Spartinivicinus marinus: one gene and its partner. The protein of the gene in region 1 interacts with the protein of each later gene in a pairwise test. Links are inferred from orthologs where the notes say so. Each region holds a gene or a part of one and is shown on either strand. Other genes may lie near its edges. The genes, in order: ligA and leuS.

Region 1 (6,781 bases):
CATAATAAAATAGCGATGGAAGCTGCCAGCCAATTAATGGGGGTAACCATGCAAGAGCCTGGTGTATCTCGTTTGGTAGCCGTTGATGTAGAAGCAGCAGCTGCACTGGCAGCAAACTAGAATCAAGCAATGAATAGGAAACAGGTTGCGCGTAAGTCTTAGATAAAAATTTATGGCTAAAAAGCGGCTAAATATTGCACGGCTTGAAAAATATGCACCATAATTATTGTAAGACGTAAGAAGCATTGCCGCTCTAGATTGTTGCTGTAAATTGTCGTATAGCAAACAACAAGCGCAAGTTAAAGTCTGTTGTAACCGCTCATAAGCTGGAGGTCGATGGTTCAATGTTTTGTGTTAGCAGTGTTTATTTATCAAAGCTTTCACAAAAATATCTGACGGTTGTGCCAAGAAGTGGCTGAGTAGGGTTATGATAGCCTAATTAGTAATAAGGTTGACAAACACAATGGATATCGGGTTACGAGAATCGTTAATTATTATCGGCATGATTGTGATAGCCGGTATTTTATTTGATGGTTATCGTCGGATGAAAATTAACCGGCGTCGTGCTAGAGATTTGTCTTTAGGAATGGGAGCTGGGTTACAAAATGACGTTGATGATTTTAATAGTGAGTTACCCAACGGGGGAGCTCGTGTTATAGCTCAAGCAGGTCAGCCAGTGATACTGGATGATGAAGTGCCCACCGTGGCTGAAGAAACCGTGGCACCAGAGCCACCACTGATCAATACGCCAGTGGCTGCAGAAAAAACAGATAAAGTGACACCACTACAGCAATATAAAACAGCTAAGGTATCAGGGGCTAGTAATAACTCAGTAATAAATAAAAGAGCGTCAACGGCTAAGCCTATAATTACTTCTGATGCTGAGGTGGATGATGATGTGTTAATAGCTGATAAGACTGATCACTATACAACACCTGTGACTAAGCCTACGGCTGCTCGTGTTATCAATAAAAGTACCAGTAAACAGAAAACCACCAAACGAGCGCCAGTAAAAACCGTTAAACAAGAGCCTGCTACCACAGTGATGGATCAGTCCAATCGGGCTGCTGCTGAGGAAGTGATCATTATTAATGTTGTTGCAAAAACTGAAGAAGGGTTTGTTGGTAGTGAGCTGCTGCATGCATTATTGGCAAATGGTCTCAAGTTTGGTGAGATGCAAATTTTCCATCGTCATGAACAGCCTGATGGTAATGGTTGTGTTTTATTCAGTGCAGCTAATGGCGTAGAACCAGGCTACTTTGATTTAGCTTCTATGGAGCGGTTGCAAACATCAGTAGTAAGCTTATTCATGAGTTTGCCTGGGCCTCCAGAGCCAATGAAAGCCTTTGAGGAAATGGCGATGGCGGCTTACTATTTGTCCCGCTCATTGCAAGGTGAGTTGAAAGATGAGCAGCACAGTGTGATGACACAGCAAACCCTAGAGCACTGTCGCCAGCGCATTATGGACTACGAACGTCGTGTCCTGGTTAGAAAACAGTCCGTTCAATAAACTCTTTTTTTCATACTAACTTCTATGATATCAGGCCTGCTTTGCAGGCCTGACGTTTTTTAGCTGATTGTTGGGGAAATAAATGTCAGCATCAAGTGCAGTTAAACAACAAGTTGAACAGTTAAGAAAGACTATTAATGAGCACAATTATTACTATTACGTTAAAGATGATCCGCTTGTCACTGATGCCGAATATGACCGCTTGCTACGGGAATTACAAAGCTTAGAACGGCAATACCCAGAACTTGTCACTCCCTCATCACCTACGCAACGAGTGGGTGCTGCCCCACTGGCTGGGTTTAATGAAGTGGTGCATGAACTTCCCATGTTGTCATTGGATAATGCATTTAATGAACAAGAATTAGCTGATTTTGAGCGACGACTTCAAGACCGATTGAAAACTGATACTTCAATTGAGTACACCTGTGAACCTAAGCTTGATGGTATTGCTGTCAGCCTGCTTTATGAAAGAGGAGTGCTGGTAAGAGCGGCAACTCGAGGGGATGGCAATACTGGTGAAGATATTACGCTAAATATTCGGACCATACCTTCTATACCATTACAACTAATGAGTGATCAAATACCTGACCGAATAGAAGTACGTGGTGAAGTCTATATGCCCAAAGCGGGGTTTGAAGCCTTAAATGCAATAGCGACAGAAAAAGGTGAAAAAACCTTTGTTAACCCACGTAATGCAGCTGCAGGTAGTTTACGTCAGCTTGATTCAAGTATTACCGCTAACCGCCCGTTGGAAATGTGCTGTTATGGCGTCGGTATTATCGAAGGTGGCGATCTGCCGGATAATCATAATGAAGTACTGGCTCTGCTGGGTAAGTGGGGATTTAAACTGAATGCAGAAATTAAAGTAGTGACTGGTGTCGTTGAAGCCCAAGATTATTACACCCAGCTTGAGCAAAAAAGGGAACAGTTGCCGTATGAAATTGATGGCATTGTGTATAAAGTGAACTCACTTGCTCAGCAGCAACAATTAGGTTTTGTAGCACGGGCCCCTCGCTGGGCAATTGCCTATAAATTTCCTGCCCAGGAAGAAAGTACTGTATTAGAAAAAGTGGAGTTTCAAGTGGGAAGAACAGGGGCAATCACACCTGTTGCTCGTTTGAAGCCTGTGTTTGTCGGCGGTGTGACAGTCACCAATGCCACACTACATAATATGGATGAAGTGGCTCGCCTGGATGTAAGAGCGGGTGACACTGTGATTATTCGTCGGGCAGGGGATGTCATTCCTCAAGTGGTGAAAGTTATTGTTGAAAAACGGTTAGCTAATACGCAGCCGGTTTCGATGCCTGATCACTGCCCTGTTTGCGAATCAAAGATTGAACGGGTTGAAGGAGAGGCGGTTGCACGCTGTAGTGGTGGTTTAATTTGTGCTGCACAACGTAAAGAAGCCATTAAGCATTTTGCCAGCCGCCGAGCGATGGATATTGATGGATTAGGTGAAAAGCTCGTTGAACAATTAGTTGATCAGGATCTGATCAACGATGTGGCTGATTTATTTAACCTAACCGCAGAAGCGGTGGCTAAACTAGAAAGAATGGGGCCTAAGTCAGCAGAAAACTTAATTAATGCGTTAGCTGAGGCTAAGCAGACGACATTGGCCCGGTTTATTTATGCGCTGGGTATTCGTGAAGTAGGAGAGGCAACTGCACAACAGTTGGCCAATTATTTTGGTGACCTAACAGCGTTGCAGCAGGCTGATCAGGAAAGCTTGCAACAGGTGTCGGATGTTGGGCCTATCGTAGCGAAGCATATTGCCGTATTTTTTAGTGAGCCACATAATTTGGCCGTTATTAAGCGATTGATTGACTATGGCGTGCAATGGCCAACAGTTGTAGTAGAACATGCTCAGGAAAAGCCATTAGCTGGCTATACATATGTATTAACGGGTACCTTGTCACAAATGTCTCGTGATGAGGCTAAGCAAAAATTACAAGCGCTGGGAGCAAAAGTATCCGGTTCAGTGTCAAATAAGACAACTGCCGTTATTGCTGGCGAAAAAGCAGGCTCAAAACTGGCAAAAGCGGAGTCTTTAGGTGTTGATATACTCAATGAGCAAGCCTTAATCGCATTGTTGGAGCAGTATCATTCTGGCGAAAGTTAGCTTTATTCGTAATTCTGGTTTACCTGGTTGTCGCTGGCAATTAATCAAGCGCCATTACGCTACAACTTCGGGTAAACGCATGGTGGGGTTAATAGTGGGGATCAGTTTGTTTTTGACAGGCTGTGCCCATGCTCCACCACCCGAAAACCCTCATAATATTTGCAATATATTCCAAGAAAAAGAAGACTGGTACCACGAAGCTAAAAAGAGTACCCAGCGGTGGGGAACACCGATCCCTGTTATGATGTCCATTATGTATCATGAGTCCAGCTATGTGGCGAATGCACGACCGCCACGGCGATGGTATTGGGGATTTATTCCAGGGCCTCGTATTTCAACAGCCTATGGTTATGCTCAGGCACTAGATGGTGTTTGGGATGATTATCGTACAGAGATAGGTGCCTGGGGTGATCGGGATGAATTTGCTGATGCTGTTGATTTTATTGGCTGGTATACCAATAAATCGCTACGCATTAATGGTGTCAAATTATCTGATGCGCGCAATCAATACCTTAATTATCATGAAGGGTGGGGTGGTTACCAGCGCCGTACCTACCGACGTAAGCCCTGGTTGATGGGGGTGGCTAAGCGTGTTGAAAAAAAAGCTAAGCGGTATCGCTATCAACTAAAGCAATGTGAAGAAGAGTTAAATAAGCCCAGCTTTTGGCAATGGTTGTTTGGCTGAATTAGAGTAATTAAGTCTCACTCTTTTCAAAAAAACACCAGTCTGTGAACAAACCCTTGCTTAGGTGCTTCTTTCTCTAGAAAGTTGGTAGCATAATCGAAGCCTAGGAGGGGAATCAGTTACTGTTAATTGAGTCATACTGCAAATCCCCAATTTACCCTATAAACAGCTAAAAAATACTTGGTGCAGTAACTAATTAATATAGCCAAAGCGAAGGGTATAGGTTGGAAGGGTATAGGTTGATTGAGGCGTTCGACACAATTATTGCTTCAGGGAATGAAGTATCAAACCTGAAACTATTTGTCAATTAGCGCTCGCTGAACAAATAAATAGACCGTCAGTAATGCTTGAGTAATACGACGGAACACTCAAATAAACAACATTTTTCACGTTATTTATCAAGTGTCCCTAAGTATTGGTTTTTTTGCGCTACAATACGGCATTTGTCGGTCTTTTCAGGAAGGAGTATCACTTGGACCGTGAGTCAATAGTTTATGGTTGTATAAAAGACTTACCTTTTGGTAATGAGACAGAAGTGCTTAAACGTAGATACCATAATTTACGCACTATTCATTCATTGCCTGGAGGGGATGAGTGGCCTTTTTTGTCTCGTGACTTTTTTGCTGTTTCAGGCAGCCAGCCTGAGCAAGGTACTTATATAACCCAAGTTATCCACTTTGGAGCATCTTATTGTGCTGTGGAGTGTGACTGGGAGCAATGGATAAAAAAGTTTGAAGCTATTTTAAAGCAAATGTATTGGAACTCTGCCACCGTACATTTAGAAACTGAGCTGGCTGGCACCCATACTTTTAGCTGGCATGCAGAGAAAAGTTATCATTCACCGGGTGAAGAATTAAAAGTGCGTTGTGAGTGGCAACATGATGGACAACTAAAAACCAAGCAACATGCTTAATAGTCATACTTAACAATCAGTCTTTATTTAAATTAAAAGTAGTCTTTTAAGCGGTAATACAGCATCCCTAACGCTAACAAGGGGGATCTTAATAAGGGACCTCCAGGAAACGTGATGTGTTTGATTTTAGCAAACACATCAAAACGTTCTAACTGACCACTCAATGCTTCAGCAATAAGCCGTCCCATCATATGGGTGGCATTCAAACCATGACCTGAGTAGGCTTGAGCATAATAGATATTTTGATCAAGTATTCCGAGTTGGGGCATTCGATTCGCCCCAATGCCAATATTGCCTCCCCATTGATAATCAATCTTCACACTGGCCAGTTGTGGAAAAACCTTAAGCATATTGGGTCGTAATGCATGATGAATATTGCTGGGGTGCTGGCCAGAATAATGACATAAACCACCAAATAACAGCCGTTTGTCTGCAGATAGACGAAAATAGTCCAGAGTTATTCGCTGGTCACTGACAGCCATATTCTGAGGTAATAACTGTTGAGCAAGGCTATCAGTCAGTGGCTCAGTCGCAATGATATAGCTGCCTGCGGGAAGCACTTTACCTGCTAACTGTGGCACTAGCTGGCCAAGGTAGGCATTACAGCCGACCACAACAGCATTGGCTTTGACCTGACCATAGGGCGTTTTTACTGTGGGGTGTAGCCCCGGCTCAATGGCGGTGACAGGGCTTTTTTCATAGATTTCAACCCCAAGCTGGGTGGCTGCAATGGCTTCTCCTAAACAAAGATTTAATGGATGCAAATGGCCGCTGCCCATATCGACTAGTCCACCGATATAACAGTTTGTACCAATTACTGTGCTGAGTTCTGTCTGGCTAATCCATTTTAATGGGTAAGGGTAATTGCGTTGAGTGGATGCTTGGTAGTAATCAGCGAGTTGACGAAGGTATTTGGGTTTATTCGCTGCATCAAAATAACCCCAGGTTAAGTCGCAATCTATTTGGTATTTATTAACGCGCTCTTTAACGATTTCTACGGCTTCAATGCCCATTTGCCAAATTGCATCAATGCCTTCCTGGCCAATCAATGCGCGAAATGGCTCAGCACTATGTCCAATTCCTCTAATCAGTTGACCACCGTTTCGGCCCGAGGCCCCCCATCCGACCTTACGGGCTTCTAACAAGCACACTCGATAATTGCGTTCGGCTAATTCCAGAGCGGCAGCAAGACCAGTAAATCCTCCGCCAATAATGCAAACATCAACAGTTTTATGTTCGCTTAAACGGGGGTAAACAGGTTGCTGATTAGCACTAGCAGCGTAATAAGATGTGGGATAATTGTCACTATGAACAAAGTCCTGATGCCTCATAAGCCGTATTCTTTTTGGTTTTAACGCTTACGTTTAATTAAGTCCTTCACCAAAAAGCGACTAGGGTGAAGAGCGGCGAGTAACTCATGGCTCACAGGCATAGGCTCACCTGTTACATAACAGGCAAGAATTTCCCCTGCAAGTGGCGCAGAAATCAACCCCCTTGAGCCATGCCCAGTAGTAACAAATAAGCCTGGCTGGTAAGGAGCTGGTTGAGTAAAGG
Region 2 (6,970 bases), 3.4 Mb from region 1 along the record:
CTATTATCCAGCAAGGCCTGCAACAACGGCTGGGGTACACAAGGGTGGTGACTCATGGTAGTACTGCTCAAACTGAAACAAATACAGATTGGGATTAGCAAATGACAGATATGCAACCAATGCCGCCTGCTAAGAAAAAGCCAGTACGTGTTGAGCGTGGAGTAAAGTTACGTGGTGCTGAAAAAGTTGCCCGTATACCTGTAAAAGTAATCCCAACTGAAAAAGAAAACATGCCTCGTAAGCCAGATTGGCTGCGAGTCAGAATGCCAATTTCACCTGAAGTAGACCGTATTAAAAAGTTGCTGCGCAAACACAAGCTGCATACGGTGTGTGAAGAAGCTTCTTGCCCAAACTTAGGTGAGTGCTTTGGTGGTGGTACAGCAACCTTCATGATCATGGGGGACATTTGTACCCGCCGCTGTCCTTTCTGTGATGTGGCTCATGGCCGTCCGAACCAGCTGGATGCAAGTGAACCTGCTCATCTTGCTGCTGCTATTGCTGACCTGGGTTTAAAGTATGTGGTAATTACTTCTGTAGATCGTGATGATCTGCGTGATGGTGGGGCCCAGCATTTTGCTGATTGTATCCGTGAAGCCAGAGCAAGAAGCCCGAAGCTGGAAATTGAAGTTTTAGTACCAGATTTTCGTGGCAGAATGGAAGTAGCCTTGGATATTTTAGGTGAAACACCACCAGACGTGTTTAACCATAACCTTGAATCTGTACCAAGTCTGTATCGGAAAATTCGCCCTGGCTCTGATTATCACTGGTCACTGGATCTATTAAAGCGCTACAAAGAGCGGGTACCCCATGTGCCAACCAAATCAGGCATTATGCTGGGGTTGGGAGAAACTAAAGAAGAAGTAATTGAAGTGATGCATGATATGCGTGAGCATAAGATTGAAATGATCACGTTAGGCCAATATTTACAGCCTAGTCGTCATCATTTGCCTGTGGATCGCTTTGTTCATCCAGATGAGTTTGCAGAGTTGGCAGAAATTGCTAAGTCATTAGGCTTTGATAAAGTGGCCAGCGGTGCTCTAGTTCGCTCTTCTTATCATGCTGACCTGCAAGCCAAAGAGGATATGATTATCTAAGGGCGTTTTAAATTACAAAAAAAGCCCTCAAAATAAAACGTTTTCGAGGGCTTTTTTATTTTTAACTTTGTGATCTTTTTATATCTGAGCACCTGCCAGCTTTAACGTCAGTTGAGTTAATTCATCCCAGACATTTTCTTTGATTAGCCCTTTAATTGCCGTATCAATCTCAGCCGCATGTTGCAGCATTGACCGGAAGTCTTTTTCTCTATGGCGTCGAGCAGCTTGTTGAATGAGAGGCTTGCGTTTTGGCCAAATTTTTAATTGTTTACAAACTTGGTCAACTGAGTTTCCTTGATGTACTAAGTAACTAAACTCTGATAGGTTGCGAACCTCTCTAGTGAGAGCCCATAAAATAAGCGTGGTTTCTGAGGCTTCAGCTTTCAACCCTGAAATAATTCTTAGGCAGTGCCTTATATCACCCTGTAATGCTGCATCAACCAGCCCAAATACATCATAACGTGCGCTATCTGAAACAGAGTCAGTAATATGAGTCGCTGTGACTTTACCATCAATAGCCAGCAGCTTAAGCTTCTCTATTTCCTGGGAAGCAGCTAGTAAGTTTCCTTCAATACGATCTGTCAGTAGCTCAATCGCTTCTGGGGAGGCTGAGAGGCCTGCTTGTTGAAATCGCTGCTTCAGCCAGTTTGGTAAACGACTGGGCTCAACTGGCCAAATAGGTAAGAAAATACCTAGTTGGTCGAGCTTTTTAAACCATTTACTGCGTTGAATAGCGCCATCTAGTTTTGGAGTGATAACTAATAAAATATTGTCAGGGGAGGGGTTCTGACAGTAGGCTTCAAGTGCTTTATTGCCTTTTTCACCAGGTTTTCCATTAGGGATTCTCAACTCTATCAGTTTTCGATCAGCAAATAATGATAGCGCATTGGCTGACTCAAGTAGCAGGTCCCAGTCAAAGCTAGTTTCAGCATGAAATAATTCTCTCTCAGTAAAGCCCTGATTGCGGGCAGCTGCACGAACCTGGTCAACGGCTTCTATTTGCTGTAAAGGCTCGTCGCTGGCTATTAAGTAAATAGGTTTAAGGGGTTTTAAATGGGAGGGTAATTGATCAATACGAATTTTCATGGCGGGACTGTAGGCCTGATATATTACCAGGCCAAAAAGGTTAATTTATAAAGGCTGCTTTTTTTTCTCTTCTGCTAGTTTTTTTGCCTCGGCTTCTGCTTCTGCATTTTCTATATCAGTGTTGCTAAGTGCGGCTAAGCGTAGCTGAATTTGACGGATAATATCTTTATCCAATTCTTCTGTAATAAGTCGTTCTTCACTTGCTGAAGCAGCTGCATTATTAGGCTCATGAAGAAATACTCGCTCTGCTTGTGCTTTGAATGGGCCAATAATTACCAGTCCAGAGCGATTTTCCAGTTGGTATTTATTGGTTAATCTTACCCGGTATTCTGCGGCTTGAGCATTTCCAGAAAAACTGGCTACTTTTCTTTCTTGCTCATTGCTAAGCACTTTAAGTGTATAAGGCGCTTGGTCAGACACGCTGATATTATTAGCTTCCAGGCTATGGACGAGCTTGCGACTAAACTGACTGTAATTATCAGGGGTAGTTACTTTTAAGGTGGATAGTAGTGGTGCTACTTCAACTAAGCCTCGTAGTTGAAAGCCGCAGCCCGTCATTAAAGTGGCTGCCATCACTGTTATTAATGCTTTCCCTAACAGGTTGTTCAGGGTAATCCGCATAGCTTACTCCTAAATAAACAGGTCGGCTTAGCCGACCACAATATTGACCAGTTTGTTTGGAACAACAATCACTTTGCGTACAGTTTTATCCGTAATAAATTTTTGCACGTTTTCACTTGTTAAGGCCGTTTGCTCAACACTGGATTTATCAGCATCAGCAGCAACCTCAATTTTGGCTCTGACTTTACCATTGACTTGAACTACGTACTGTAGAGTGGTACGAGTTAATGCACTTTCATCAACTGAAGGCCAAGTGGCATCAACTACTGCTCCTTGATGGCCTAGTGTTTGCCATAAATTGTGCGCAATATGAGGTGTAATTGGCGCTAAGGTTAATACCATGGTTTCAAGGGCTTCTTGGGCAACTGCACGACCTTGAGGGGAACTATCCTCAAATTTTGCTAATGCATTAACCAGCTCCATGACCCTGGCAATAGCGGTATTGAAAGTTAATCGGTTAGCAAAGTCATTGGTAATATCGCGTATGGTTTCATGGGTTTTCCGGCGTAAATCTTTTTGCGAGTCACTTAGCTCAGCAGGATTTACCTTGTCAGCTGGGCCTCGGCTTGCATGTTCATAAACCTGTTTCCAGGCACGTTTTAGAAAACGGTGAGCCCCTTCTACACCAGCATCTGACCATTCTAATGATTGCTCAGGTGGAGCAGCAAACATAGTAAACAAGCGGACAGTATCAGCACCAAACTTGCTGATAATTACCTGTGGGTCGATGCCATTATTTTTTGACTTCGACATTTTGCTCATACCGTCATAATGAACTGGCTGGCCATCGACCTTATGCGTTGCTTTAATCAGACGCCCTTTGTCATCAAGTTCAACTTCAACATCTTGTGGTGAAATCCAGATTTTGCCGCCTTTGTCATCACGGTAATAGGTTTCAGCCAGTACCATGCCTTGGCACAACAGACGCTTGAATGGCTCATCACTGCTAACTAAGCCCTCATCACGCAGCAGTTTGTGGAAAAAGCGTGCATATAATAAGTGCAGAACTGCGTGCTCAACACCTCCAATATACTGGTCGACAGGCAGCCAATGGTTGGCCTTGTCTTTGTCTAGCATGCCATCGTTAAATTTGGCACTACAGTAGCGGGCGTAATACCAGGATGACTCCATAAAGGTATCAAAGGTATCGGTTTCACGAGTAGCAGCTTCACCTGTTGCTGGGTCAGTGGTTTTAGCCCACTCAGGATTACTTTTAATAGGTGACTGCACGCCATCTAAGGTGACATCAGTAGGCAATTCGACGGGTAGTTGCTCTAGAGGGACTGGGACAGCTTCGCCATTGTTGCGGTGAACCATAGGGATAGGTGTACCCCAGTAGCGTTGACGAGAAACACCCCAGTCTCTTAGGCGGTAATTAACCTGCTTGCTGCCTTTGCCTGCTTCAATTAGAAAGTTGGCAATGGCTTCAAATGCCTGCTCGAAATTCAGGCCATCAAATTGATCTGAGTTGATTAAAACCCCCTTCTCAGTAAAGGCGGCTTTGCTCAGGTCACACTCAGAATCGTCAGTTTCGGGCTTAATGACTTGCTTAATGGTTAAGCCATATTTAGTGGCAAACTCCCAGTCTCGCTGGTCGTGGCCTGGCACAGCCATTACTGCACCTGAGCCGTAGTCCATCAAGACGAAGTTGGCTACCCAAACGGCAACCGGTTCGCCAGTAATAGGGTGAATAGCGGTTAAGCCTGTATCTATCCCTTTTTTCTCTATAGTGGCCATATCAGCTTCGGCCACTGTGTTTTGTTTACACTTTTGAATGAAACTGGCCAATTCAGGATTATTTTTTGCTGCCGCTAAAGCGATGGGGTGTTCTGCTGCAAGGCCTACATAGGTAACACCCATCACGGTGTCAGGGCGAGTGGTATAAATTGAAAAATCGGCTGGGGCATCTGCAACTGGGGCTGCCAGTTGAAACTGCATTTCTACTCCTTCAGAGCGGCCAATCCAGTTTTTCTGCATGGTTTTGACTTGCTCTGGCCAGTCAGGTAGTTGCTCTAAATCGGCCAATAATTCATCCGCATAATCAGTGATTTTGACAAACCATTGGGGAATTTCTTTTCGCTCAATTAAAGCACCTGAGCGCCAGCCACGACCATCAATAACCTGCTCATTGGCCAGCACAGTTTGATCTACAGGGTCCCAGTTGACGGTAGCCATTTTTTTGTACACCAACCCTTTTTCAAAAAGGCGGGTAAAAAACCATTGTTCCCATTTGTAGTAGTCTGGTTGGCAAGTAGCTAATTCACGAGACCAATCGTAACCAAAACCTAAGCTTTTTAGCTGATCTCGCATGTAGGCAATATTTTCTTCCGTCCATTTGGCGGGGGCGACTTTATGTTGAATTGCTGCATTTTCCGCTGGTAGGCCAAATGCGTCCCAGCCCATCGGTTGCAGTACATTTTTACCCTGCATCCGTTGAAATCGGCTGATCACATCACCAATGGTGTAGTTACGAACATGTCCCATATGTAGCCGTCCACTGGGATAGGGAAACATGGAGAGGCAGTAAAATTTTTCTTTGCTGGAATCTTCGGTGACTTCGAATGAACGATTGTCATTCCAGTACGCCTGTGCGTTGGCTTCAACACGCTGGGGTTGATACTGTTCTTCCATTGCGATGATCGGGATTTCTCTAAAAGGTTGCTAACAAATAGTGATAAAGTCTAAACAGCGTAGGATACATTAGACAGAAGATAACGGGTAGTGCTGATTCATAGTCTAACCTTATATTAAGCAAATTGTGAAAAAGAGGATGATAGCAACCAAATTTTCGTTAGTGTGTTGTTTCTTGTGGTAGCCACTAAAGAGAGTTTTATCGCTTAGTTTTTGTAACCCGCGGTAAATAGGGTTATATAGAGTAAATGCTCATGATGAGCTGGGATGGATAATGAAACTACATTTGGTTTGGGATAACGGAGTTTTATACCCGCACAATGAACCACAACAGTTACAGTCAGTGGTGCCTGCTAGTAGTGAACAAACTCCTGAAACCAAACAAACAACCTATGATCACCTAATTGACTCTTTAGAAAAAACCCTGCAAGGTTATCAGACGCGACAATGGCAAGCGGTTGATAAACCTGACCAAAAGCCTTCCGATGTGGTGGAGATACCTGACCTGTCTCATAATGAGCTGGAAATTGTCAGTGCTTATTTTCGTAAAGATGCCAGCTTGATCTGTCGTTTTTTAAAGTAAAAATAATATTTATTTTTTATACTGCTAGCTTTTACACTGTATAAACAGTAAGTAAAAGATTTACCCGAGTGCTTTATTATATTTTGGGTATTCAGGCTAGGTATATTTTCCCAATAAGACGACTTTTTGGATCTAATATTAAATGTTACACACCATGATTAAGTTATTGGTGCTACCTCCTGGCATCAATTTAGTCTTGTTGTTGTTCGTAGGGATATTGTGGTTTAAGCGACGTACGATGGCTTTGTTTTTATTAATTGTTACATTTTTGCTTACCTATTGTCTGGCGACCCCGTTTGTAGCCAATAAGTTGCTGCAACATCTTGAATCTGGTTTTCAACCATTAGATATCAGTGATAATAGCCAGCTTCATGCAGAGGCTGTTGTAGTGCTTGGTGCTGGACGACATTCCCAGGCAGCCGAGTTTTCGGGGGAAGATGCGCCGTCAGCGTTAGGGCTTGAAAGGATGTTGTATGCTGCACATTTAGTTAAGCAGCTTCAGTTACCGCTGGCGGCGGCGGGTGGGGCTGTTTTTGATCCTGAAATGGAAAGCGAGGCCAGCATTATGGGCCGCTATTTTTTGGAGTATTTTCACATTATTACCCGCTGGCAAGAAGGAGGCAGCCGCAATACCTGGGAAAATGCCATTAATTCCGGGCGAGAGTTTGGTAACCAAGTATCCACGATTTTATTAGTAACTCATGCTTGGCATATGAAACGGGCAAAAGCCTGTTTTGAAAAAGCAGGCTTTACGGTAATTCCAGCGCCTACCCGTTTTACCAGTGATAGTTTGCCGGTTGCTTTGAGCTTTATACCTAGTGCTAGTGCGCTAAGTAAATCAACCTATGCGCTGCATGAATATATAGGAATACTGTGGTATAGGCTGGTTTATTTTTAGCTGGCATGATTAACTTTCTGCTTGGTATACACTTCATGAAGGGTAATCTGTCGGAAA

The links.
Region 2: the proteins of ligA (region 1) and leuS interact in binary tests that used the Escherichia coli proteins (3 or more experiments, as listed by UniProt). The link is inferred for Spartinivicinus marinus from one-to-one orthologs.

The regions. Positions count from the first base shown.
Region 1 is NZ_JAPJZK010000001.1:5,009,059-5,015,839, forward strand. The notes cover bases 1,195-4,110. They hold ligA (NAD-dependent DNA ligase LigA), read left to right. Parts: upstream 1,195-1,592; coding sequence 1,593-3,629; downstream 3,630-4,110. Other genes in these bases: zipA (cell division protein ZipA), read left to right, coding at 1,195-1,510; OQE68_RS22505 (transglycosylase SLT domain-containing protein), read left to right, coding at 3,709-4,110. In the rest of the region: chromosome segregation protein SMC, read left to right, coding at 1-120; more of zipA, read left to right, coding at 464-1,194; more of OQE68_RS22505, read left to right, coding at 4,111-4,314; OQE68_RS22510 (hypothetical protein), read left to right, coding at 4,787-5,227; OQE68_RS22515 (NAD(P)/FAD-dependent oxidoreductase), read right to left, coding at 5,260-6,558; mnmC (bifunctional tRNA (5-methylaminomethyl-2-thiouridine)(34)-methyltransferase MnmC2/FAD-dependent 5-carboxymethylaminomethyl-2-thiouridine(34) oxidoreductase MnmC1), read right to left, coding at 6,579-6,781. UniProt on the Escherichia coli protein: DNA ligase that catalyzes the formation of phosphodiester linkages between 5'-phosphoryl and 3'-hydroxyl groups in double-stranded DNA using NAD as a coenzyme and as the energy source for the reaction.
Region 2 is NZ_JAPJZK010000001.1:1,560,722-1,567,691, reverse strand. The notes cover bases 2,629-5,733. They hold leuS (leucine--tRNA ligase), read right to left. Parts: upstream 5,433-5,733; coding sequence 2,829-5,432; downstream 2,629-2,828. Other genes in these bases: OQE68_RS07195 (hypothetical protein), read left to right, coding at 5,707-5,733; OQE68_RS07205 (LPS-assembly lipoprotein LptE), read right to left, coding at 2,629-2,801. Also shown: lipoyl(octanoyl) transferase LipB, read left to right, coding at 1-98; lipA (lipoyl synthase), read left to right, coding at 102-1,094; holA (DNA polymerase III subunit delta), read right to left, coding at 1,173-2,180; more of OQE68_RS07205, read right to left, coding at 2,226-2,628; more of OQE68_RS07195, read left to right, coding at 5,734-6,015; OQE68_RS07190 (YdcF family protein), read left to right, coding at 6,170-6,913; lnt (apolipoprotein N-acyltransferase), read right to left, coding at 6,910-6,970.